DNA from 2 places in the Lentzea sp. NPDC051838 genome. Region 2 is predicted to be linked to the other one. Evidence: riboswitches for the same ligand, from Rfam matches in the RefSeq annotation. Region 2 holds a riboswitch; the other holds the start of a gene.

Region 1 (10,574 bases), on a different contig from region 2:
CGTCGAAACTACCTGGCCAAGCGCCGCGGGCGGGGCCGCGCGGTGGGCGACGACCTGCAGGCGAGCGGGCGCCGGTCGTCCGAGAGGTTGCTGGAGCGCGACGCGGCACTGGCGGTGGTGCGCGACTTCCTCGTGCGGCTGGACGCGTCCGGACGCGGCGCGCTGAGGGTTGCCGGCGAGCGCGGCGCTGGGCACAGCAGGTTCCTGGCCGAGGTCGGCAAGCTGGCGGGGCTGCGCGGGTTCGACGTGGTCGACGGCGCCGTGACACCGGACGGGCTCGGCGAGCGGGTGCTGGTGCTCGTCGACACCGACGCCGACCTCGCGGACGTGGGCCGGCGAGTGCGGCGGCTGGCCGGCTCCGGTGGCGCGCGGGTCGTGGGCCTGGTCCAGGCGATGCACGATCCCGCCGGGCCGGTGCCGCAGGTGCTGCCGCTGCTCGACACCGCGGTGCTGGCGCCGTTGTCCGAGTCGGCGCTGCACGTGTGGCTGCGCACGACGTTGCACGGTGAGCCGACGAGGGAACTGGTGCACTGGCTGGCTCGGCGCAGTGGCGGTTTCATCGCACAGGCCGAGCGCGGGCTGACGCAACTCGCCGCTCGTGGCGACCTGGAGCAGGGCGGCAACGGCGACTGGGGCGTCTCCGAGGAGGCGGTGGCCCGTGCCGACAACGCCCGGCGACGGTTGCCGGCCGCGGTCAGCAGCTTGGTGGGCCGCGCGCGGGACGTGACGCGGCTGGCCGACCTCCTCTCCGAACGGCGGCTGGTGACGCTGACGGGCGCCGGCGGCATCGGCAAGACCCGGCTCGCGGTCGCCGTCGCGGGAGCAGTGGCGGACGAGTTCGCGGACGGCGCGGTGTTCGTGTCGCTCGCCGAGGCCACCACGACGGAGATGGTGGTGTCCGCCGTCGCCGCGGTGCTGGAGGTGCCGGAGGGCACGAACGAGCCGCTGACCGACGCGGTGATCAAGGCGCTGAGCGAGCTCGAGCTGCTGCTGGTGCTGGACAACTTCGAGCACGTGCTGAGCGCTGGCTCGTTCGTGGCCGCGCTGCTGGCGGCGGCGCCGGGCGTGCGCGTGCTGACCACGAGCCGGCAGCGGTTGCGGCTGTCCGGCGAACAGGTCTACCCGGTCCCGCCGCTGCCGGTGCCCGATCTGGACCGCCTGCCGTCCCGTCCGGAGGAGACCGACGAGGCGCTGGCGTCCTGGCCCGCACTCGCGCTGTTCGTGTCCAGGGCGACCGAGGCCGTGTACGGGCTGACCTTGTCCGCGGACGACCTTCGTGCCGCGGCCGAGGTGTGCATCCGGCTGGACGGCCTGCCGCTGGCCATCGAGCTCACGGCGGCGAACTGCGACGTCCTGTCGCCGCCCCAGATCCTCGCCCAGTTGAACGAACGGTCCGAGTTGCCCGCGGTCGGGCCGCAGGACCTGCCGGCGCGGCAACAGACCCTGCGCGCCACCATCGACTGGAGCTTCGCGCTGCTCGACGCCGACGACCAGGAGTTGCTGACCCGCCTGGCGGTGTTCGCCGGTGGCTGCACGGCCGACGCCGTCGCCGCGATCTGCCTTCCTTCGGAGATCAGCGACGAGAGTCTCACCAAGCGGCTGACCGGGTTGGTCGACCGCAACCTCCTCGGCGCGCGGCAGACCGAGGACGGGCTCCGGTACACGATGCTGGAGACCATCCGGGCCTACGCGGGCGAGAAGCTGGCCGACGACGAGGTGACCGCGCGCCACACCGCGTACTTCGCCGAGTTCGCCGAACGCGCGGACCGCGGCCTGGGCGGCCACGACGGAGCGGCCTGGTACGCGCGGGTCAGCCACGAGTACCTCAACCTGCGCGCGGCGCACACCCAGGCCATGACGGGCAGGGACCCGCTCACCGCCGCCCGGATCGTCCTCGGCGTCAACCGGTTCTGGCAGAAGGGCTGGCACATCCGCGAGGGCCGTGAATGGCACCGCCGCCTGCTCGCGGACGCGCCTGGCCTGCCAGAGGGTGTCCTCGGCAGGGTGATGGACTCCGCGGCGTTCCTCGCGATCAAGCAGGACGACCAGGAGACCGCGCTGACGCTGGGCTCCGAGAGCCTGCTGATCGGCCGCCGGATCGGCGACCACGACCTGGTGGCCCAGGCGCTCAACATCGTCGGCCTGGTCGCCCGGCAGAGCGGTGACCTGGACCAGGCCCGCGCGTGCTTCGGCGAGTGCGTCGAGATCGAGCAGGCGCACGGAAAACGCGCCAACGTGCTGGCCGCGGCGCGCGGCAACCTGTCGATCATCGCTCGCTTCGAGGGCGACCTGCACACCGCGCGCGACCTGATGCGGCACAACATCGAGGCGGACCGCGTGGTCGGCAACCTCCGCACGTTGTCACTGGACCTCGTCGGTCTCGGCGACGTGTGCGTGGACCTCGGCGACGCCGCGGCCGCTCGCCCGCTGCTAGTCGAAGCCGTCGAGATCAGCAGGCGGATCGGCGACATGGGCGGCGAGGCGTACGGCTTCCACATCCTCGGCCGGCTCACCAGGCTGGAAGGCGACCCGGTCGAGGCCTACCGCCTCTACACCTCGGCCATCCACTTCCACCACGGGTTCGGCGACCGGTTCGCGGTCCTCTACACCCTCAGCTCGCTCGTCGACCTGCTCAGCACGGTGGACCCGGCGTCGGCCGCCAGGATGCTCGGCGCCGTCGAGGTGATCCGCGAGCAGGACGGCCTGCCGATGACGAAACATCAGCGCGCCGTGCGGGACGGCACCCTGGTCCGGATCCGCAGCACGCTGACCGATGCCGAGGTGGACGCCGCGATGGCCGCCGGAACCGCGATGGATCTCGACGCTCTGGTGGCCCTCGCCTTCGAAGTGGACCCGGCCTCGTTCGCCTAGACACTTAGGCTGCCGGAGTGGAGACCGACTTCAGCCGTTATCTGACGGCACGGGTGCTGTCGGTGACGGGCGCGGTGGTGGCGGCCGTCGCGATGCCGGTTCTCGTCTACCAGCTCACCGGGTCCGCGGGCTGGACGTCGGCGGTCACGGTGGCGGAAGCGTTGCCGTACCTGGTGTTCGGGCTGCTGGCCGGAGCGCTCGCGGATCGCCTGGATCGCCGGAAGATGATGGTGGCGCTGGACTTCACGGTCGCCGCCGTGCTGCTCAGCATCCCGCTGGCGTGGCTCGCGGGTGCGCTCACCGCTCCGCACGTCGTCGCGGTGGCGTTCGCTACGCAGACGGCGTTCGTGTTCTTCGACGCCGCGAACTTCGGTGCTTTGCCTGCCCTGGTGGGCAAAGAACGGCTCACTGCCGCCTACTCGACCCTCTACGGCCGCACGACCGTGGTGGAACTGGTCGTTCCCGGACTCACAGGTCTGTTGGTAGCGGTTGTCGCACCGGCGGCTCTGATGGCGGTGAACGCGCTGACGGCGGTCGGTTCGGCGGTGTTGTTGCGCGGTATCGCCGGCAGCATGGCGAACCCGCGTCCGGTGCAGGGGGCCGGTGAGATCGTCACCGATGTGCGGGAAGGGCTGCGGTTCCTGTGGCAGCAGCCGATCGTCCGCACGCTCACTTTGATCGGCGCGCTGCACTCGGTCGCGACGGGTGCCTGGATGGCGGTGCTGGTGCCGTTCGCCGACCGCGTGCTCGGGGTGGCGCCGAGCGGGGACGTGCGGCTGGCGGCCGTGTTCACCTGCTGGGGTGTGGGCGCGATCATCGCCAGCCGAGTGCTGCCGCGGCTGACCGAGCGCTGGGGTGGTGCGCGGCTGGCACTGGCCGCGTTGCCGTTGTCCTTGCTGGGCGGTGTGTTCGTGCTCGTGAGCGGACATTGGCTGATCACGTGCGTGGCGGTGGTGTACTGGGGCGCCGCGAACTCCACGGTGGTCATCAACGGGATCACCTACCGCCAGCAGGTGTGCCCGGAGGACATGCAGTCGCGGGTGAACACCACGGCCAGGATGGTGGCGTGGGGTCTCGGGCAGCCGCTCGGCGCGGCACTCGCCGGGGCCGTGGCGGTGGCGGCGGGTGATCCGCGGGCGGGACTCGCGGCCGGGGTGGTGGCGTTGCTCGTGGGTGTGCTGCTGGCTTGGGTGACGCCAGTCCTGCGGCATGCTTCGCTGCACGCGGGCTGATCGAGGTGGCGCCGGTCGTGCGGCGTGCTTCGCAGCACGCCGCTTGACCGTGGTGACACCGGTCTTGCGGCGTGCTTCGCAGCATGCCGCTTGATCGTGGTGGCGCCGGTCTTGCGGCGTGCTTCGCAGCATGCCGCCTGACCGAAGCGCCGCCAGTCGTGCGGCGTGCTTCCCGGCATGCCGCCTGACTGAGGTGGCGCCGGTCGTGCGGCGTGCCTCCCAGCACGCCGCCTGACCGAACCCCCGCGTCAGCAGGCGAGCGTCGGAGCGGCCGGGTTGCCGCCGCCGTCGAGGTTCGCGAGCTTGACCCCGGTGAGGCCGAGAATCGCCTGCGCCGTTGCGCGAGGCGCGGTGTTCGGGTTGAAACCCGTTGCGTCGTAAGCGATCGCGCCCCGATCCGCTGCTGCACCCGAACAGCCGACGGCGAGCGACTTGAGGAACTGCCGAGCCTTCACCGTGGCCGCCGGGCGGTGGCCTGCCAGGGCTTCCGCGGCCAGGCCGGTGCTGTTGGCGTTGGACGCGTTGGTGCCGACGGAGAATCCGCCGTCGGTGTTCTGCTGCGAGGCCAGCCACGTGGTGCCCTCGGCGGCATTCGCGTTGTCACCGTTGGCGCGCAACGCCTGCACGACCATCGCGGTCGAGTCGACGTCGCTCACGCACGGCGTCTGCCCGAAGTTCAGCGGGAAACCGCCGTCGGGGCACTGGGTTCCGGCGAGGAACGACACGGACGACGCCGGTGCACCGCCGGAAGTCCGGTCCAGCGCCAGAAGTGCGAGCGACTGCGTGAAGGCGTTGGAGAAGTCACCGAAGTCCGAACGGTCGGAGAACCGGCCGGACGGCGCGAGCAGACCCCGCAGACCGGCTTCCAGGTTCACGCCGCCGAACGAGGCGCCGTTCTTGTGCCGCACCTGAGCGGCGAGCAGGAGCTTGGCGTGCGCGCCGGCGTACGCCTCGGTGCCGGAACCGACGTAGCCGGTGGTGATCTCCGGCTTGGCCAGCCAGGTGATCGCCTTCTCGGCGTTGGTGTCCGAGGAGCGGGCGGCGGCGAACGCGAAGATCGCGTCGATCGTCAGGCCCTGGTCGGGGAACTTCTGGCCGCCGAAGTCGGCCTCGAACCGCTCGCCGTCGACGAGCTGGCGGGCGAGCCAGCCCGATGCCGCGTCGGCCTTGTCGGTGGTCGCGGCTACCGCTGGAGCGGCCGTGGCCACGCTGAGAGCCACGACAGCGGCGAACACAAGACGTCTCATGAAAACCCTTTCCCGCACTTCCACGACAGGAGTTGGTGAACACCGCGCGGTGCGGGTGACCGGGCTCGCCCCGAGGGGCACACCGTTGCGGGACAGCGCCGGATTCCCACCGGCTTCCCCCACGTCCGCGCTGAACGTCGATCAGGTTCTCATGGTGCGCGAGCCGGTGTTGCCGATACCGTGAAGCGGCGGTGTGACGCTCGCCTCCGGTTTGCGGGTGTTAACCTCCGCCGGGCAAGGACAACTCAACACCTCCGCTCGTGATGGGGAAGCCGGTCGAACTCCGGCACTGTCGCGCAACCGTGGGCCGCTCCCAGAAGCGGCGAGTCGGAATACCGGTCGAGCGGAGCAGAACAAGTCCAACCGCTGTCGCGAGAAGCAGGGGTGGCCTCCGGAGCTTCACGCGCCAGGCCCCTCCTTCATGCAGCTGGGGAGGGGGAGCATGAACCGGCGCAGGTCCTCGGCCGTGCTGGCGTTGGTCGCCGGTGCGGGCCTCGTCGCCGCACTGGCCGGCGGTGCCGCTGCGGCCGAACACCAGTCCGCACACGCCAGCTCTGTCTGGCTCTCCCGTCAGCTGCGCCCCGACGGCACGCTGGAGAACCCGCTCGGCGGCCTCCCGGACCACGGCCTGATGATCGACGTGATCTTCGCGCTGCACGCGTCCGGTGACGGTGCGCTGGCCAAGCCCGTCGTCGACTTCCTCGACGACCAGGGCCACGCCACCGACTACTACACGTGGGACGGGCTGGCTCCCGGCCAGGGCTACGACCAGATCATCGTCGGTGGCGCGGTCGCGAAGACGTTGCTGGCAGCCCAGGTCGCAGGCCGTGATCCGCGCGACTTCGACGGCCACGACCTGGTCGCCGAGGTCAAGGGCGCGATCCGCCGGTCCGGCGTCGACGCCGGCCGCGTCTCCGACTACTCGAAGAACCCCGAGTGGTCCGACATGGTGCCCAACAACGCCAACATGTTCGGCCAGGCTCTCGCGGTGATCGGCCTCGCGGTGGCGGGGGAGAACGACCAGCTCGCCATCGACAAGATGGTGACGCAGCAGTGTTCCGAGGGCTACTTCAGGGCTTTCTTCGGTCAGGTGGAAGGACCTGATGGACCGCGGGTCTCCTCGTGCGACGAGGGCAAGGCAGCGGGCGCGTCGTCCCCGGACGGTGACACGTCAGGCCTCGCGCTGTCGGCGATGCTCGCGGCTCGCAAGGCCGGTGCGCCCGGCCTCGACGCGACCATCGCGAAAACCGTGGCGTGGTTGAAGGCCAACCAGACCGCGGGTGGTGGCTGGGGCGGTGGTGTAGGTACCGAGGCGCCGAACACCAACAGCACGGGCTTGATCACGCAGGCACTCGCCGACGCGGGCGGAGCGGGCACCGAGGTGGCCAGGGGTGCCGCGTTCCTGAAGTCCGCACAGGCCAAAGAATCCGACGCGGGCAACGCGCTCGCGAGTCACCTCGGCGCCATCGCCTACAACCCGGCCGCCTACGAGGCGGCACGCACGGGCGGAATCGCCGGCATCGACACGTGGATCAGGGCGAGCGCACAGGCTTCGCTCGGGTTGTCGCAGGTGGGTTTCTACGCCCTCGCCAAAGGCACTGTGCCTGAGCCGATCACGACCACCACGCATCCCACGACCAGGACTGAGACCCCAACGGTCAAGGCACCCGCGCAGAAGCCCGTGGTGCGCCAGCCCGTCCCGGCGCCGCAGAAGGTCCAGCCCGGTCCGAAAACCCCTGCCGCCCGGCTCGGCGCGTACCTGGCGGGCAAGCTGGTGCGGGGCGACCACGTCGAGGTCACCGAGAACGACAAGACCTACGTCGACTACGACGCGACCGCGGACCTGGTGCTCGCGTTGCGCGCGTTGGAGGAGCAACCGGACGCCGTGAAGAAGGCCTCGGAGTTCCTGCTGACAACGGACTCCGTCAACGCCTACGCCCACGGCGCCGGTCAGGAAACCGGTGCGGCCGCCTACGCCGAACCGCTGGCGAAGCTCGTGATCATCGCCCAGTTCCAGAAGTCCGGTCGGGCGGACGAGTTGCGCGCAGACCTGGTCGAACTGCGAGGTGCGGACGGGTTGTTCGCCGACACCGGCACGTACGCGGACTCCGAGGACACGGTCCGCCGTCACACGTGGGCGGTGCTGGCCACCGTCGGCGATCCAGGCCAGGCGATCGAGGCGCTCGCCGTACGTCAGTGCAGGGACGGGCTGTTCCCCGAGCGCATGGACGCGACCGGGTGCGAAACCGGTGATCTCGCTGCGACCGCTGCCGCCGTGACCGCGTTGAACAGCAAGCCTTTCACGGAGGACGCGCCGACCGGCCGCACTCCGGCCGACTGGTCGGACAAGCGCGCGACGGCGTTCGTGAAGGCCATCACCCTGCTCAGCACGAAGCCGAACGGCAAGGGCGTGGTCGAGGACGAAGGTGGCGCGCCGTCGATCGCGGTCAGCGCCTCGCTCGCCGGTGCCCGCCAGGCCGCCGGACTGGACGCGAGCGGCACGGCGAAGACCCTCGGCAGTCTGCTGCAGGACGACGGTGGCCTGACCGACTTCGGCACGAGTCTTGCTGCGGCACAAGGCATCGCGGGCCGCTCGTGGGTCAGCGCGGACGGCTCGCCGGTCTCGCCGGTGGTGCGCCTCCCGCTGACAGACGCCGAGCCCGTTCCCGCACCCGTCGCCCAGGCGGCTGCGTGGCGACCGCCGCTCTGGTCCTACTTCACGCTCGGCGGCGCACTGCTGCTCGCCGGGCTCGTTCTGCTGGTTCGTCGTCGATTTCTCCAGGGGGTCAAGTGATGAAAAGAGTTCTCGCCGCCGCGATCGTCCTCACCGGACTGGTCGCCGCACCCGCACCGGCGAGTGCGGCGGGCTATGACGGCATCTGCACCGGATCGGACGCGCTCACCGGCACGACGATCGTCGTCGACTTCCAGGAGCTCGACGGCAACGGCGGGGTGGCCGCGCCGACGATCACCCGGTGCTCGCCCAACGCCAGCCCCGGCACCGCCCGCACCGGCATCAAGGCGTTGCAGGACGCGGGAATCCCGGTCGCCGGCACGACCCGCTGGGGTCTCGGGTTCGTCTGCCGTCTCAACGGCCGCCCGTCCGCGACCGAGACCATCCCGGTCACCGGCAACCCCACCTACAAGGAGGCGTGCTTCAACACCCCGCCCGCCTCCGCCTACTGGGGTTACTGGCACGCCGACGGTTCCGGTTCGTCCTGGACCTACAGCAGCCAGGGCGCGTTGAACCGCAACGTGATCCCCGGTGGTTTCGAGGGCTGGTCGTTCTCGCTGAACAAGACCGCGACCACGAACCCGCCGCCCCGCGTGACGCCCAAGAACCCAGCCCTGTGAGGACTCTCGCCATCGCCGGCGCCGTGACCCTGCTCCTGGGCACTGCGCCGGCCGCGCGGGCGATCGACCACAGCAAGGGATATCCCGGTTTCTGCAAGGACGACAAGGGCGTCACCGTCGTCGTCGACTTCCAGCAGCTGGGTGGCGACGCGATCGTGCGGTGCAACCCGCAGACCACCGCGGGCAGCGGCCTCGACGCGATCAAGGGCGCCGGCTTCCAGATCGCGGGCGTGCAGCGGTGGGGCGAGGGGTTCGTCTGCCGCATCGAGAACAAGCCCGGCGCCGCGGACGAGCGGTGCATCGACACGCCTCCCGCCCAGGCCTACTGGTCGTACTGGCACGCCGCGAACAACTGCGCGTGGGACTACAGCCAGTGGGGCGTGAAGAACCGCCGGTTCATCCCCGGCGGCTTCGAGGGCTGGTCGTTCTCCTTGAACGCCACGGCGAACTCGAATCCGGTTCCTCGCATCGCCGCCGTTCGTCCCGGCACGGAGAACACGCCGTGCACCGCGGTCGAGGAGCAGAAACCGGTCACCGACAACCCCGGCGAGGTGCAGCGGCCGGTTCAAGACACACCACCGGAAGCCGGGCACCAGGCGACGGAGACGCCTCAACCGGGTGCGCCGACCGGGGCGCTGCCGCCGCCGAAACCGCGGGCCAGCGCGAGTCCGAAGGCGAAGGATCCGACTGGCAACATCGCGTTCAGCGGCGGGGAGAACGCCGAGGACGTGAACGCGGTCGTCAAACGGACGTCCGGGGCGAGCGACTACGCGCCCTGGGCCGCGGGAGGCGCCGTCCTGGTGCTGGCGGTCGCCGGGTTCTTCGTGGCACGCCGCAGGAAACGGGCCGACGGGTGACGTCGTACTTCCTGCCGCGCGACCTGCACCCGGCCGCCTGGTGGGTGTGGTCGCTCGGCCTGTCCGTGGCCGCGACCCGCACCACGAACCCCTGGCTGCTGCTCACGATCGTCGCGGTGGCCGGGTTCGTGGTGGTGTCACGCCGTTCTGAGGCACCGTGGGCGCTGGCGTTCCGGCTCTACCTGGCCCTGGGCGCGATGATCGTGGTGATCCGGGTGGGCTTCCGGTTCGTGTTCGGCGGCGCCGAGGGGACGACGATTCTCCTGAGCCTGCCGGAGATCCCGCTGCCGGCGTGGGCGGCGGGCATCCGGCTGTTCGGGGACGTGTCCGCGGAGTCGTTGCTGAGCGGCCTCTACGACGGGCTCCGGCTGGCGACCATGGTGATCTGCCTGGGTGCGGCCAACGCGCTGGCGAACCCGAAGCGGCTGCTCAAAGCCATGCCACCGGCGCTCTACGAGGTGGGCACGGCCGTGATCGTCGCCCTGTCGGTGTTCCCGCAGCTGGCCGAGAGCGTGCTGCGCGTGAGGCGTGCCCGCAAACTTCGTGGTGGCTCGGGAAAACGCCTACAGGTGATCCACTCGATCATGATCCCGATCCTCGAGGACGCGCTGTCCCGTTCGCTGCAGCTCGCGGCGTCGATGGACTCCCGCGGCTACGGCCGGGCGGGTCTGGTCGAGGCCCGGCACCGGCTGCTGACCGGTACCTTGATGATCATCGGCCTGATCGGCGCCTGTGTCGGCATCTACGCCACGCTGGACGGCTCGACCCCGCGCTACCTGGCCGCGCCCGTCCTGTCGGCGGGCCTGGTGATCGGTCTCATCGGCTTCCGCCTGGCAGGCAGGCGGGTCCAGCGCACGCGGTATCGCGCGGACCGCTGGCATCTGCCGGAACTCGTCGTGGCCGCCAGCGGGATCGGGGTCGCGGTGGTGTTGTTCATGACGTCGCTCGTGGACCCGGCGAACCTCAACCCGTCGCTGATCGAGTTGTCCTGGCCGCTGCTGTCGTGGGAGCCG
Region 2 (10,574 bases):
CGCCTCGATCAGCCACGAGCTGTCGACCTCGAACGCCGTGGCGTACAAGGCCTTCAGGTACGGCGGCACCCTGTCGATCGCGCCGAGGCTGCCGTCGTGCAGCTTCAGGTCCGAGATCATCCGCTCGTCCCACAGCTTGCGCTGCTTCAACGCCCGCACCAGGTCCGGGTTGATCACGGTGAAGTCGCCGGACATGTTCGACTTCACGTACAGGTTGCGGTACAGCGGCTCGATCGACTGGTTCACACCGGTGATGTTGGCGATGGTCGCGGTCGGCGCGATGGCCATGACGTTCGAGTTCCGCATGCCCTTGCGCGCTTTCTCGCGGACCGTCGCCCAGTCCATCGTGGACTCGCGGTCCTGCTCCAGCTCGGCCTCGCCGCGGTTCCGCGCGAGGATCCCGATGGAGTCGATCGGCAGGATGCCCTGGCTCCACAGGGATCCCTCGAACGACTGGTACGCGCCACGTTCCTGCGCGAGCTCGGCACTGGCCGTGATCGCGTAGTAGCTGATCTCCTCCATGCTGCGGTCCGCGAACTCGACGGCTTCCTTGCTGGCCATCGGCGTGCCGAGCGTGAACAGGGCGTCCTGGAACCCCATCAGCCCCAGCCCGACCGGCCGGTGCTTGAGGTTGGAGTTCCTGGCTTCCGGGATCGTGTAGTAGTTCACGTCGATGACGTTGTCGAGCATGCGAACCGCCGTGCGCACGGTCTTCTCGAGCCGCGCGTGGTCGATGCCGTCTTCGGTCACGTGCTGCGCGAGGTTGACACTGCCGAGGTTGCACACCGCGACCTCGTCGACCGTCGTGTTGAGCGTGATCTCGGTGCAGAGGTTGCTGGAGTGCACGACCCCGCTGTGCTGCTGCGGCGAGCGCAGGTTGCACGGGTCCTTGAACGTGATCCACGGATGCCCGGTCTCGAACAGCATCGTGAGCATCCGCCGCCACAGGTCGACGGCCGGGAGCTGCTTGAAGACCTTGATCTCGCCGTTGGCGGCCTTCTCCTCGTACGCCCGGTACCTCGCGGCGAACTCGTCACCGAACGCGTCGTGCAGATCCGGCACCTCGTCCGGCGAGAACAGCGTCCACTGCCCGTTGGCGCGGACCCGGCGCAGGAACTCGTCCGGTACCCAGTTCGCGGTGTTCATGTCGTGGGTGCGGCGCCGCTCGTCGCCGGTGTTCTTGCGCAGGTCGAGGAACTCCTCGACGTCGATGTGCCAGGTCTCCAGGTAGGCGCAGACAGCGCCCTTCCGTTTTCCTCCCTGATTTACAGCTACTGCCGTGTCGTTGGCGATCTTGAGGAACGGCACGACGCCCTGCGACTTGCCGTTGGTTCCCTTGATGTGCGCGCCGATGCCGCGCACCGGTGTCCAGTCGTTGCCGAGCCCGCCGGCGAACTTCGAGAGCAGCGCGTTGTTGCTGATGCCGTGGAAGATGCCGGCGAGATCGTCGTCCACTGTGGTCAGGAAGCACGACGAGAGCTGCGGGCGGGTGGTGCCCGAGTTGAACAGGGTCGGGGTCGAGCACATGAAGTCGAACGACGAGAGCAGCTCGTAGAACTCGACGGCGCGGGCGTCGCGGTCGTCCTCCTCCAGCGCGAGCCCCATGGCGACGCGCATGAAGAACGCCTGCGGCAGCTCGTAGCGGCGGCCGTCGTGGTGCAGGAAGTAGCGGTCGTACAGGGTCTGCATGCCCAGGAACTGGAAGTTCAGGTCGCGCTCTGCCCGCAGCGCGCTTCCCAGCCGGACCAGGTCGAAGGAGGCGAGGCGCGGGTCGAGCTGGCCGAACTCGATGCCGTACGCGACGAACGAGGCGAAGTACGACGGGTAGCGCTCGGTCATCTCCGCGTGCGACAACGGGATTCCGCAGGCCTCGGCGCGGAGTTTGTCGAGCAGCAGGCGGGCGCTGACGTACGAGTAGTCGGGGTCGACCTCGACCATCGTGCGCGCGGCCATGATCGGCGCGAGGGCCAGCTCGGCGTCGGTGATGCCGGCGTAGAGATTTCGCTTGGTCTCGGCCAGAACCGCCTCGGCCGACGCGTTGGGCAGGTCGGCGCAGGCCTCGTTGATGACCACTGACAGGCGGTCGGGCACGCTCTCTCCTCGCGAGCTAAGCCCGAGGAGATGCGCGGCGCACGCCAGCAGGACACGCCGCTGGTGCACACAGCCGCCCTCCCTCGGGGCACCGTGTCGTGCGCGCAGGCTTGCGCGCACACCAGTGGCAGGTCTTCGGACTCGTGGGCGCACTTCCAACGCCTACCGGCCGTCGCTTCCCAGGCCTCACGACCCAGTGCTCAGTTGACGGCTTTCGTTCCCACTCACCGCTGCGGGGCAGTCCTGGTTTTTCACCAGGTTCCCTCTTGCCTCACCGGCCCGTTGCTCCGAGTCGGTGAACCACCAGCGCGGCAGATACTACATGTAGGGGTGGGGTCTGGATCACCACCCAACATGGGCGTGTCGTGGGTTAAGGTCGGAAACGTGGGTGATCATCGGCCGAAAGTCCTCGCAGGTGCTCTCGTCAGTGCGGGGCTGGCTTCGGCGTCGCTCGCGGTCGGTGCCGCGGCGCCCGTGACGAGCGGGGTGCTGGCCGTGTCGGCGGTGCTGGTGATGATCACCACCCGGCGATCAGGGTCACGCCGAGACTGATCATCACGGCCGCGATCACACCGTCCAGGACGCGCCACGCACGGGGCTTCGCGAACAGCGGGCTGAGGATTCGCGCGCCGAAGCCGAGTGCGAGGAACCAGACGACGCTGGCCGTGACCGCGCCGACGCCGAACAGCCAGCGCCCGGCCGCGATCGAACCCAGCAGCAGGACCGTGTCGAGGTAGACGTGCGGGTTGAGCCACGTCAGCGCGAGCGCGGTGAGCACGGGCCTGGCGCTGTCGCCGCCGGCCTGCATCGACTGCGGGCGGAAGGCGCGGCGCGCTGCCAGAAACCCGTATCCCAGCAGGAAAAGCCCGCCAACGATCGCGGCGGCGGTGATGGCCTGCGGGAACATCTTGACGATCGCGCCGAACCCTGCGACGCCCACCGCGACCAGGATCGCGTCCGAGATGATGCAGACGGCGACGACACCGGCCACGGCCTGGCGTCGAAGTCCTTGGCGCAGCACGAAAGCGTTCTGCGCGCCGATCGCGACGATCAGGGTCATCGTGGTGCCGAAGCCGAGCAGCAGGTCAGTCACCCCACCGACGGTATTTACGCGGTCTTGATGAGACCAGCTAAAGATTCTTACGTATCATTAGCAGCCGTGATGGATCTGGACCTGGTGCGCACGTTGCTCGCGGTCGTCGACGCGGGCACGTTCGACGCGGCTGCCGCGAACCTGCACGTCACGCCTTCCGCTGTCTCACAACGGATCAAGGCTCTGGAGCAGCGAACCGGTCGCGTGCTGCTGGTGCGGGCACGGCCGACCAGGCTGACCCCGTCCGGCGAGGTGCTGGTCCGCTACGGTCGGCAACTGCTCGCTCTGGATCAGGACCTCGACGCTGCTTTGGGCGAGGACGCCGTCGTCAGGGTTCCGATCGCGGTCAACGCCGACTCGCTCGCCACGTGGTTCCTGCCCGCGCTGCAACGGGTTTCACCGGACCTCAAGATCTCGTTCGACCTCCACCGCGAGGACCAGGACCACACGACGGCGTTGCTGAGACAAGGTCTCGTGATGGCCGCGGTGACGTCCTCGCGCGAACCCGTCGCGGGTTGCTCGGTGCGCAAGCTGGGCAGCATCCGTTACGCGGCAATGGCCACCGAGTCCTTTGTGGAGCGCTATGCGCAAGGTGGGCTCAAGTCCTGGCTACCTCAAGCGCCAGTGGTGGTGTTCGACCGCAACGACGACCTGCAGGACCGGTTCGTGCGCACGCTGACCCGTGGCCGTGGCGCGTCCGAGCACCGTCACTACGTGCCTTCCTCCGAGGTCTACGTGCGCACGATCGTGGCCGGTCTCGGCTGGGGAATGGTTCCGCCGCAACAACTCCAGGAAGGTCTTGTCGACCTCGCACCTGGCAGGACCGTCGACATCCCGCTGTACTGGCAGCAGTGGAAGCTCGACTCGCCCGCGCTCACCGCTGTCGCCGACGCGGTGACGAAGGAAGCGAGAATCGCCTTGCAGTAACCGGATTCGGGTCGTGGACATTAGGCCATTGTCGTCTCAAATAGGCGCTGCGAACCTCCAACCGCTCACATTTTCGAGCGACACCAACGGAGGAAGCACCCGAAATGAAACGCGTTCTCGCCGTGCTCGTCAGCGCGGCCGTCCTCAGCGGCACCGGCGTCGCCACCGCAGGCCCGCGCATCGGCTGGCTGCCCTGTGAGAAGGCTCCCGCGTCCGAGTGCGCCACGCTGACCGTGCCCGTCGACCACTCCCGTCCACTGGGCGACGAGTTCGGCCTCGCCATCGCCCGGCACAAGGCAGATCCGGCCAAGCGCATCGGCACCCTCGTCGCGATCAGGGACATCGCCGACTCCGGCGTCGACCTCGTGGCGGATCCCGGCGCGTACTTCAGCCCCGCGATCGTCGAACGGTTCGACATCGTTGCCATGGACACCCGCGGCAACGAACGCAGCCGGCCGATCACCTGCTCGCTCGACCTGCTCAGGGCGTGGCCGAGCGGTTTCCCGAAGACCCGGGCCGAGTTCGACGGCGTGCTCGACTTCAACCAGCGCCTGCGCGACGACTGCCGCGCGAACAGCGGGCCGATCTTCGACCACGTCTCCAGCGCCGACGTGGCACGTGACGTCGAGGCGATCCGCAAGGCCTTGGGGGAGCGGCAGATCAGCCTCTACACCACGGGCTACGCCACGATCACCGGCCAGCAGTACGCCGAACGGTACGGCTCGCACCTGCGCGCCCTGGTCCTCGACACCGCGTTCGACCACAGCATGAACGCCGAGCGGTACGTCACCAGCGCCGCTCGTTCGGCGGCCGGCGCCTTCGCCGAGTGGGAGGCGTGGAACACCCGCACGCCGTCGTCCCCGCTGCACGGCCGCGACATCGGGAAGTTCTGGGACGACCTGGCCGCGCAGGCCGACTCCACCGGCCTGGTCGACCCGCGCTACCCGGACTGGACCATGGACCAGCAGGCGTTCAGCTCGGGCTTCTTCGGCCTCGGCAGCCGCGGCGACTTCACGGCCCTGTCGAACTGGGCGCTGTCGCTGAAGCCCGCCTCGCAGCAGCGCATCGCGGCGGACCAGGCCGTCAACTACCCGTTCAACGCGATGATCTGCAACGACTACGACTACCGCCACCAGTCGTTCGCCGACTACCAGCGCCTGACCGCCCTGGAAACCTCCATCGCGCCGCACACCCGCGGCATGTTCCACCCGCACAACACCGTGATCGAGTGCTCCGGCCACCCCAAGCCCTCCAACCCGCAGCGGCCCGTGCGCGTGACCAGCGGCCCGAAGATCCTCGTCACGAGCATCTCGAACCCCACCTGGTCGGCGACCGAGTGGGCGTCGTCCGTGCGCGACCAGCTCGGCGACCGCGCGGTCCTCGCCACCTACGAAGGCGTGCATTACGGCTTCTACGAGAGCGGGACCTGCGGCCGCGCGGTGAACGACGACTACCTGATCGCGTTGAAGGTGCCCGCCGACGGCACCAAGTGCTCCGGCTGAGTTCCCAGCCGCGCGGCAGGTGGTGTTCTAGCCTCGATCCATGACCGGACGAGACCTCGAGTTCGAGGACCGGTTCACGACCCTGGACCGGTGGCACCCGCACTACCTGCCGCACTGGAGCTCCAGCGCGGCCACCGCGGCCCGCTACACGACCGCCGACGGCTTGACCCTCCGGATCGACGCTGACCAGCAGCCCTGGTGTCCCGAGTTCGACGGCGACACCAGGGTGTCCGGCTTCCAGACCGCGCTGACCTCGGGGCAGTCGAGGTTCCGGCCCGACCTGGAAGTGCGCGAGAAACAGCAGGACCTGCGGCTCTACACGCCGACGTACGGCAGGTTCGAGATCCGCTGCAAGGCCGTCGACGACCCCAACTGCATGGTCGCGCTCTGGATGATCGGCCTGGAGGACGTCCCGGAGCGTTCCGCCGAGATCTGCATCGCCGAGATCTTCGGCAAGCACGTGTGGCCCGCCAACACCGGCGTGGGCATGGGTGTGCACCCGTTCGGCGACCCGGTGATCCGCGACGAGTTCGAGGTCGTCGACGTGCCGATCGACGGCCGCGAGTTCCACACCTACGGCGCCGACTGGCAGCCGGGTCGCGTCGACTTCTACGTGGACGACGAGCTGGTCAACACGGTGCTGCAGGCCCCGGACTACCCGATGCAGTTCCAGCTCGCGATCTTCGAGTTCGGGCCCGAGCGGACCGGCCGCTACCCGAAGGAGTTCGAGGTCGAGTGGTTCAGGGCCTACCGCTGAACCTGTCGGCGAGCTGGGAGCAACCTGTCGGCTTCCTGAACCCAGGAACCGCACGGGTTCACGCGGGCGTTGACCGATATGTGCTGATTCCTCGACTAGCCGCCACCGGCGGTTCACTCGCCGTCGTCGCCACCGTGGCCATGGTCGGGCTGCTCGACCTGACCGTCGGCCCGTTGCGCCGCACGATCAGCGAGTACGCGCTGGGCGACTACCGCCCGGTTTTCGACGTCGCCGTGCTGCTGCTGGCCGTCGGCTCGCTCGCGATCCTCGCCGCGCTCGTCCACAAGGGACTGACGAAGTGGCGTTCCGGCGGCTCGATCGCGCTGATCCTGTGGTCGGTGGGCTTGCTGCTGGTGGTCGCGTTCCCCAAGACGAACTGGGCGATGGGCACCAACGCACTCAGCGGCAGCATCCACCGGTTCGGCAGCATGATCGCGTTCGTGAGCCTGCCGATCGCGGTGATCCTGCTGGCGCGGCCGTGGCTCAAGGACCACGTGTGGGGCAGGCACGCGAAGGTCACGCTGGCGTCCGGTGTGCTCAGTGCTGTCGCATTCATGCCGATCCTCTACGCCATTGCGATGGGAGCGGCGTCGGACGTTCGGTGGTGGCGCGTGTTCCCGTTGGGCTACATCGAGAGGATCTTGCTCGCGGCCGAGGTCGGCGCCGTCCTGGTCGTCGGGCTGTGGGCGATCGCGGCAAGTAGGGTTGCGCCATGGCGAGTTGGGGAGACCTCGCGGATTACGTCCGCGCCGAGTACGACGTCATCCACGACGAGGACGAGGAGCTGAGGATCCTCTTCACCTTCGGGGACGAGGAGGAGGGCGACGACGAGCGCACGCAGGTCGTGATCATCGTCCGGGAAGTGCTCGACAAGATGCACGAATGGGTGCAGATCGCCTCCCCGTGCGGCCTCGCGAAGGACGTGAACCTCCGCGAGGTGCTGGAGGAGGTCGGCAAGTCCACCGTCGCGTGCGGTCTCGCGATCATGGGGGAGCACGTCGTGGTCCGGCACTCGTTGCCCCTGGCGGATCTCGACATCCACGAGTTCACCGATCCGCTCCAGCTGCTCGCCGGCACGGCAGACACGCTCGAGGAAACCTTCTGGGGAGGAGACGGCTACTGATGTTCGACTTAACGCCCGCGGCCGATCGGCTCGCGGGGTTGGTGCGCAACGTGACGGACGGGGACCTGAAGGCCCCGACCCCTTGTCCCGATTACACGGTCGGCGACCTGCTGGACCACGTCAACGGCCTGTCGGTGGCGTTCACCATGGCAGCGTTGAAGACGCCGCTCGACGGCACGGCGTCCGGCGACGCGTCCCGGTTGCCGCTGGACTTCCGCGAGTCGATGCCTTTGAGGCTCGGCGAGCTCGCGGAGGCATGGCGCGCGTCGTCGGCGTGGGACGGCATGACCCGGGCGGGCGGCGTCGACCTGCCCGGCGAGGTGGCGGGCGCCGTGGCGCTCGACGAGATCGTCCTGCACGGCTGGGACCTCGCCCGCGCGACGGGCCAGCCGTTCGACGTCGACGAGGACCTGCTCCAGGTCGTGCACGGCTTCGTGTCGTCGATCGGCCCGGACGACCGCGACGGCTCGCTGTTCGGCCGCGCGGTGGAGGTCGACTCGAATGCTTCTTTGTTGGACCGTGTCCTAGGACTCAGTGGGCGCAATCCGGCGTGGAGCCTAGGTTAGGCTCTCCTAACGTGAGAGCGATTACGGTGCAGGTTCGGGCAGGCCTGGGCGTGGGACGCCTGGCCGCCGCGGTGGAGTCCCTCGTGGAACTGCATCCCGAACTGTGTCGTTCCGGCTTCGTACACGTAGAGGTCGTGGACCCCGCCGGCGCCACGGACGCCGCACTGGCGCGGGCGGAGGCGGGGCTCGACCTGCAAGCAGGTGTCTTGATGCAGGCCGTGTGGCTCGATGCGGGACCCTCGCAGTCCGGTCGCATGATCGTGGTGCTGCACGACATCGTGGCGGACCGGATGCCGCGGATCCTGCCGTGGCTGGTGCAGGCGTGGAGGCAGCCCGCGCTGGTCAGCTGACGCCCAGATCTCTACTTCTTCTGGGCCACGAACACGTACTCCTTGCCCGGCCGGTCCGGCGCGTCGCGCACGTCCACGACCTCGAAACCGCACCGAACCAGGCCTGCCTCCACCTCGGCGCGGGAGCGGAACCTCAGCTTCGAGTCGGACGCGAGCTGCGAGCCGTCGGGGAACCGGTACGTGTGGCGGAACGACACGAACGGCAGGCTCACGTCGAGCAGCTCGAGCTGCTCGCGGACCCCGCCCCGCACCCTCGGTCCGGTCCGTGCCCAGTCCTCCCACGCCCGTTGCTCCGGCCGCCGCGTCTCGAACACCAGGTGGTCGCCGGGACGCAGGGCGGCGTGGATTCCGCGGAGGGACTCTTCCCAGTCCTCGCCGAGGAACACCTGCGCCACGTTCCCGGTCATGGTCGCGAGATCGACCTTCAGCGGTGGCAACGACGTCGCGTCGCCGTGGATCCAGGTGACGCGGGAGTCCTTGGCCCGTGCGATCTCCAGGGAGGCCAGCGCCGGATCCACCCCGACGACCTCACGTCCGGAGGAGGCGAGCAGCACCGCCAGACATCCGGTGCCACATCCGATGTCGAGCACCGAGCGAGCACCGACCTCGTCCGCGACACCCGTGTACAGCGCGAGATCGTCACGCTGCCCGTCGAAGGTGTCGTAGAGCCGAGCCAAGCGTGGATCGGCGAAAATGGCATCAGGCATGCCACATCCTAGGTCCGACGACGAACGGCATCAGCAGCTCGATCACCTCGCGGTCCGGCCGCCCGTGCAGTTCTTCCTCCGCGACGCGACGTGCGATCCCAGCCAGGAAGTCCGCGACCTGCACACGAGCGTCGTACTGGGAGTCCACCAGCGTCAGGCTTTCCAGCCGTGGCGCGAGCTTCTTGAGCTGCCGGATCCGCCCGTCCGTCAACGACAGCTGCTGGTCGTGCACGATCGACACCGGTCCGCACCACTGCGCCACGGCACGCAGAATCGCCGGGAACAGCGGATCCAGCGTCCCACGCGGGCCACGCGCGCGCAGCAGGTCGTTGTAGTGCTCCAGCGGCCCGGAAACCGCGCCGAACTCCGCGCGCACCCGCGAGGCCAGGAACCGCCGCTTGTCCACGAGCTGCACCCGAGCCCGTCCCGCGAGAGGCCCGCCGGGACCCAGGAACCACAACAGCACCCACCGGTTCTTCTCGCGCAGCAGGTGGTTCGCCTTGTACTCCACGGCAGGCGACTTGATCATCGAACGCAACGACGAGACACACGCGGACGCCTCGTCGGAAGACAGCCCCACGGCCGCGTGCGCGAAGACCGCCGTGACCCCGCCGACGAGCTTCTCGCCCTCGGATCCCGACTCGTCGCAGGCGATCTCCATCAGGACATCCGGAACACGGGTCCACGTGCGCGGAACGGCAGATGCGCGCCGGCGGGAATGAGGAACGCGTGCTCGCGCCGGATCCGCAGCACGTCGCAGTACCCGTCCGTGATGACCAGAAGAGGCCCGGTGGAAGGAAAGTCCTGGGCGCGTTCGAGCAGGTCGACGCCGGGCTGCAGCACCGTGCCGCCGCGCCCGCGCACAGTCACCCTGCCCGCGATGTCCTCGACGGGCACGTATCCGGCGTCATATGCCATCGCATCACAGAAAACCACGCGCGCGGCGGGCACGTCACGTGCCGCGGCATAGGAAGCGATCGCGCCCAACGCCTTGCCCAGCAAACGAGGATCCATCGAGCCGGACGTGTCGAGCACGACGCCGAACGTCGGCCGCGCGTCCAGGACCTCCGGGCGCACCCAGCCCGGCCGTGGAATGTCCGGAGTGGACGCTTGACGTCGAGAGGCACGCGCGTAGGTGCGGCGTTTTTCCACGGCGGGAACGAATTCCTCGAACCAGCGCGCCAGCTGGGCGTCCCACGACAACGGCGGGTGCTCCAGCGCGCGGATCTCCTCGACCAGCCCGGAGGGGAGCAGGCCGCGTGAGACGGTGTGACAGCTCAATCCGGTCAGCAGCGCGCGGCGGTAGAACTCGTCCAGGTCGGTGATATCGGCAGGTCCGCGCAACGGTGACCCGAGCAGATCGCCCTGATGGTGGCCGCGCAACGTCAGAAGCTTCCGGTACCGCCGCAGATCCGTCGTGATCAGGTCGTACACGGACTCGGCCGACATCCCGCGCAA

The links. Region 2 has a riboswitch for cobalamin ahead of AB0M24_RS10915 (ribonucleoside-diphosphate reductase subunit alpha). Riboswitches for the same ligand answer to the same signal wherever they lie in the genome.
Region 1: linked by a shared signal. The riboswitch ahead of AB0M24_RS02105 (prenyltransferase/squalene oxidase repeat-containing protein) and the one ahead of AB0M24_RS10915 (ribonucleoside-diphosphate reductase subunit alpha) in region 2 are both predicted to bind cobalamin.

The regions. Positions count from the first base shown of each region.
Region 1 covers NZ_JBFAYI010000001.1:518,133-528,706, forward strand. The annotation lists gene AB0M24_RS02095 (diguanylate cyclase) at 1-2,871, shown strand, start outside; gene AB0M24_RS02100 (MFS transporter) at 2,889-4,103, shown strand; gene AB0M24_RS02105 (prenyltransferase/squalene oxidase repeat-containing protein) at 4,352-5,350, opposite strand; cobalamin riboswitch at 5,383-5,505, opposite strand; cobalamin riboswitch at 5,580-5,709, shown strand; gene AB0M24_RS02110 (hypothetical protein) at 5,793-8,144, shown strand; gene AB0M24_RS02115 (flagellar hook-length control protein FliK) at 8,144-8,704, shown strand; gene AB0M24_RS02120 (ABC transporter substrate-binding protein) at 8,701-9,561, shown strand; gene AB0M24_RS02125 (energy-coupling factor transporter transmembrane component T) at 9,558-10,574, shown strand, end outside.
Region 2 covers NZ_JBFAYI010000003.1:532,110-542,683, forward strand. The annotation lists gene AB0M24_RS10915 (ribonucleoside-diphosphate reductase subunit alpha) at 1-2,091, opposite strand, end outside; cobalamin riboswitch at 2,200-2,411, opposite strand; gene AB0M24_RS10920 (LysE/ArgO family amino acid transporter) at 2,609-3,151, opposite strand; gene AB0M24_RS10925 (LysR family transcriptional regulator ArgP) at 3,254-4,111, shown strand; gene AB0M24_RS10930 (alpha/beta fold hydrolase) at 4,216-5,613, shown strand; gene AB0M24_RS10935 (glycoside hydrolase family 16 protein) at 5,654-6,370, shown strand; gene AB0M24_RS10940 (DUF998 domain-containing protein) at 6,451-7,158, shown strand; gene AB0M24_RS10945 (hypothetical protein) at 7,083-7,493, shown strand; gene AB0M24_RS10950 (TIGR03086 family metal-binding protein) at 7,493-8,059, shown strand; gene AB0M24_RS10955 (hypothetical protein) at 8,071-8,409, shown strand; gene AB0M24_RS10960 (class I SAM-dependent methyltransferase) at 8,421-9,116, opposite strand; gene AB0M24_RS10965 (NAD-dependent protein deacetylase of SIR2 family) at 9,109-9,777, opposite strand; gene AB0M24_RS10970 (hypothetical protein) at 9,777-10,574, opposite strand, start outside.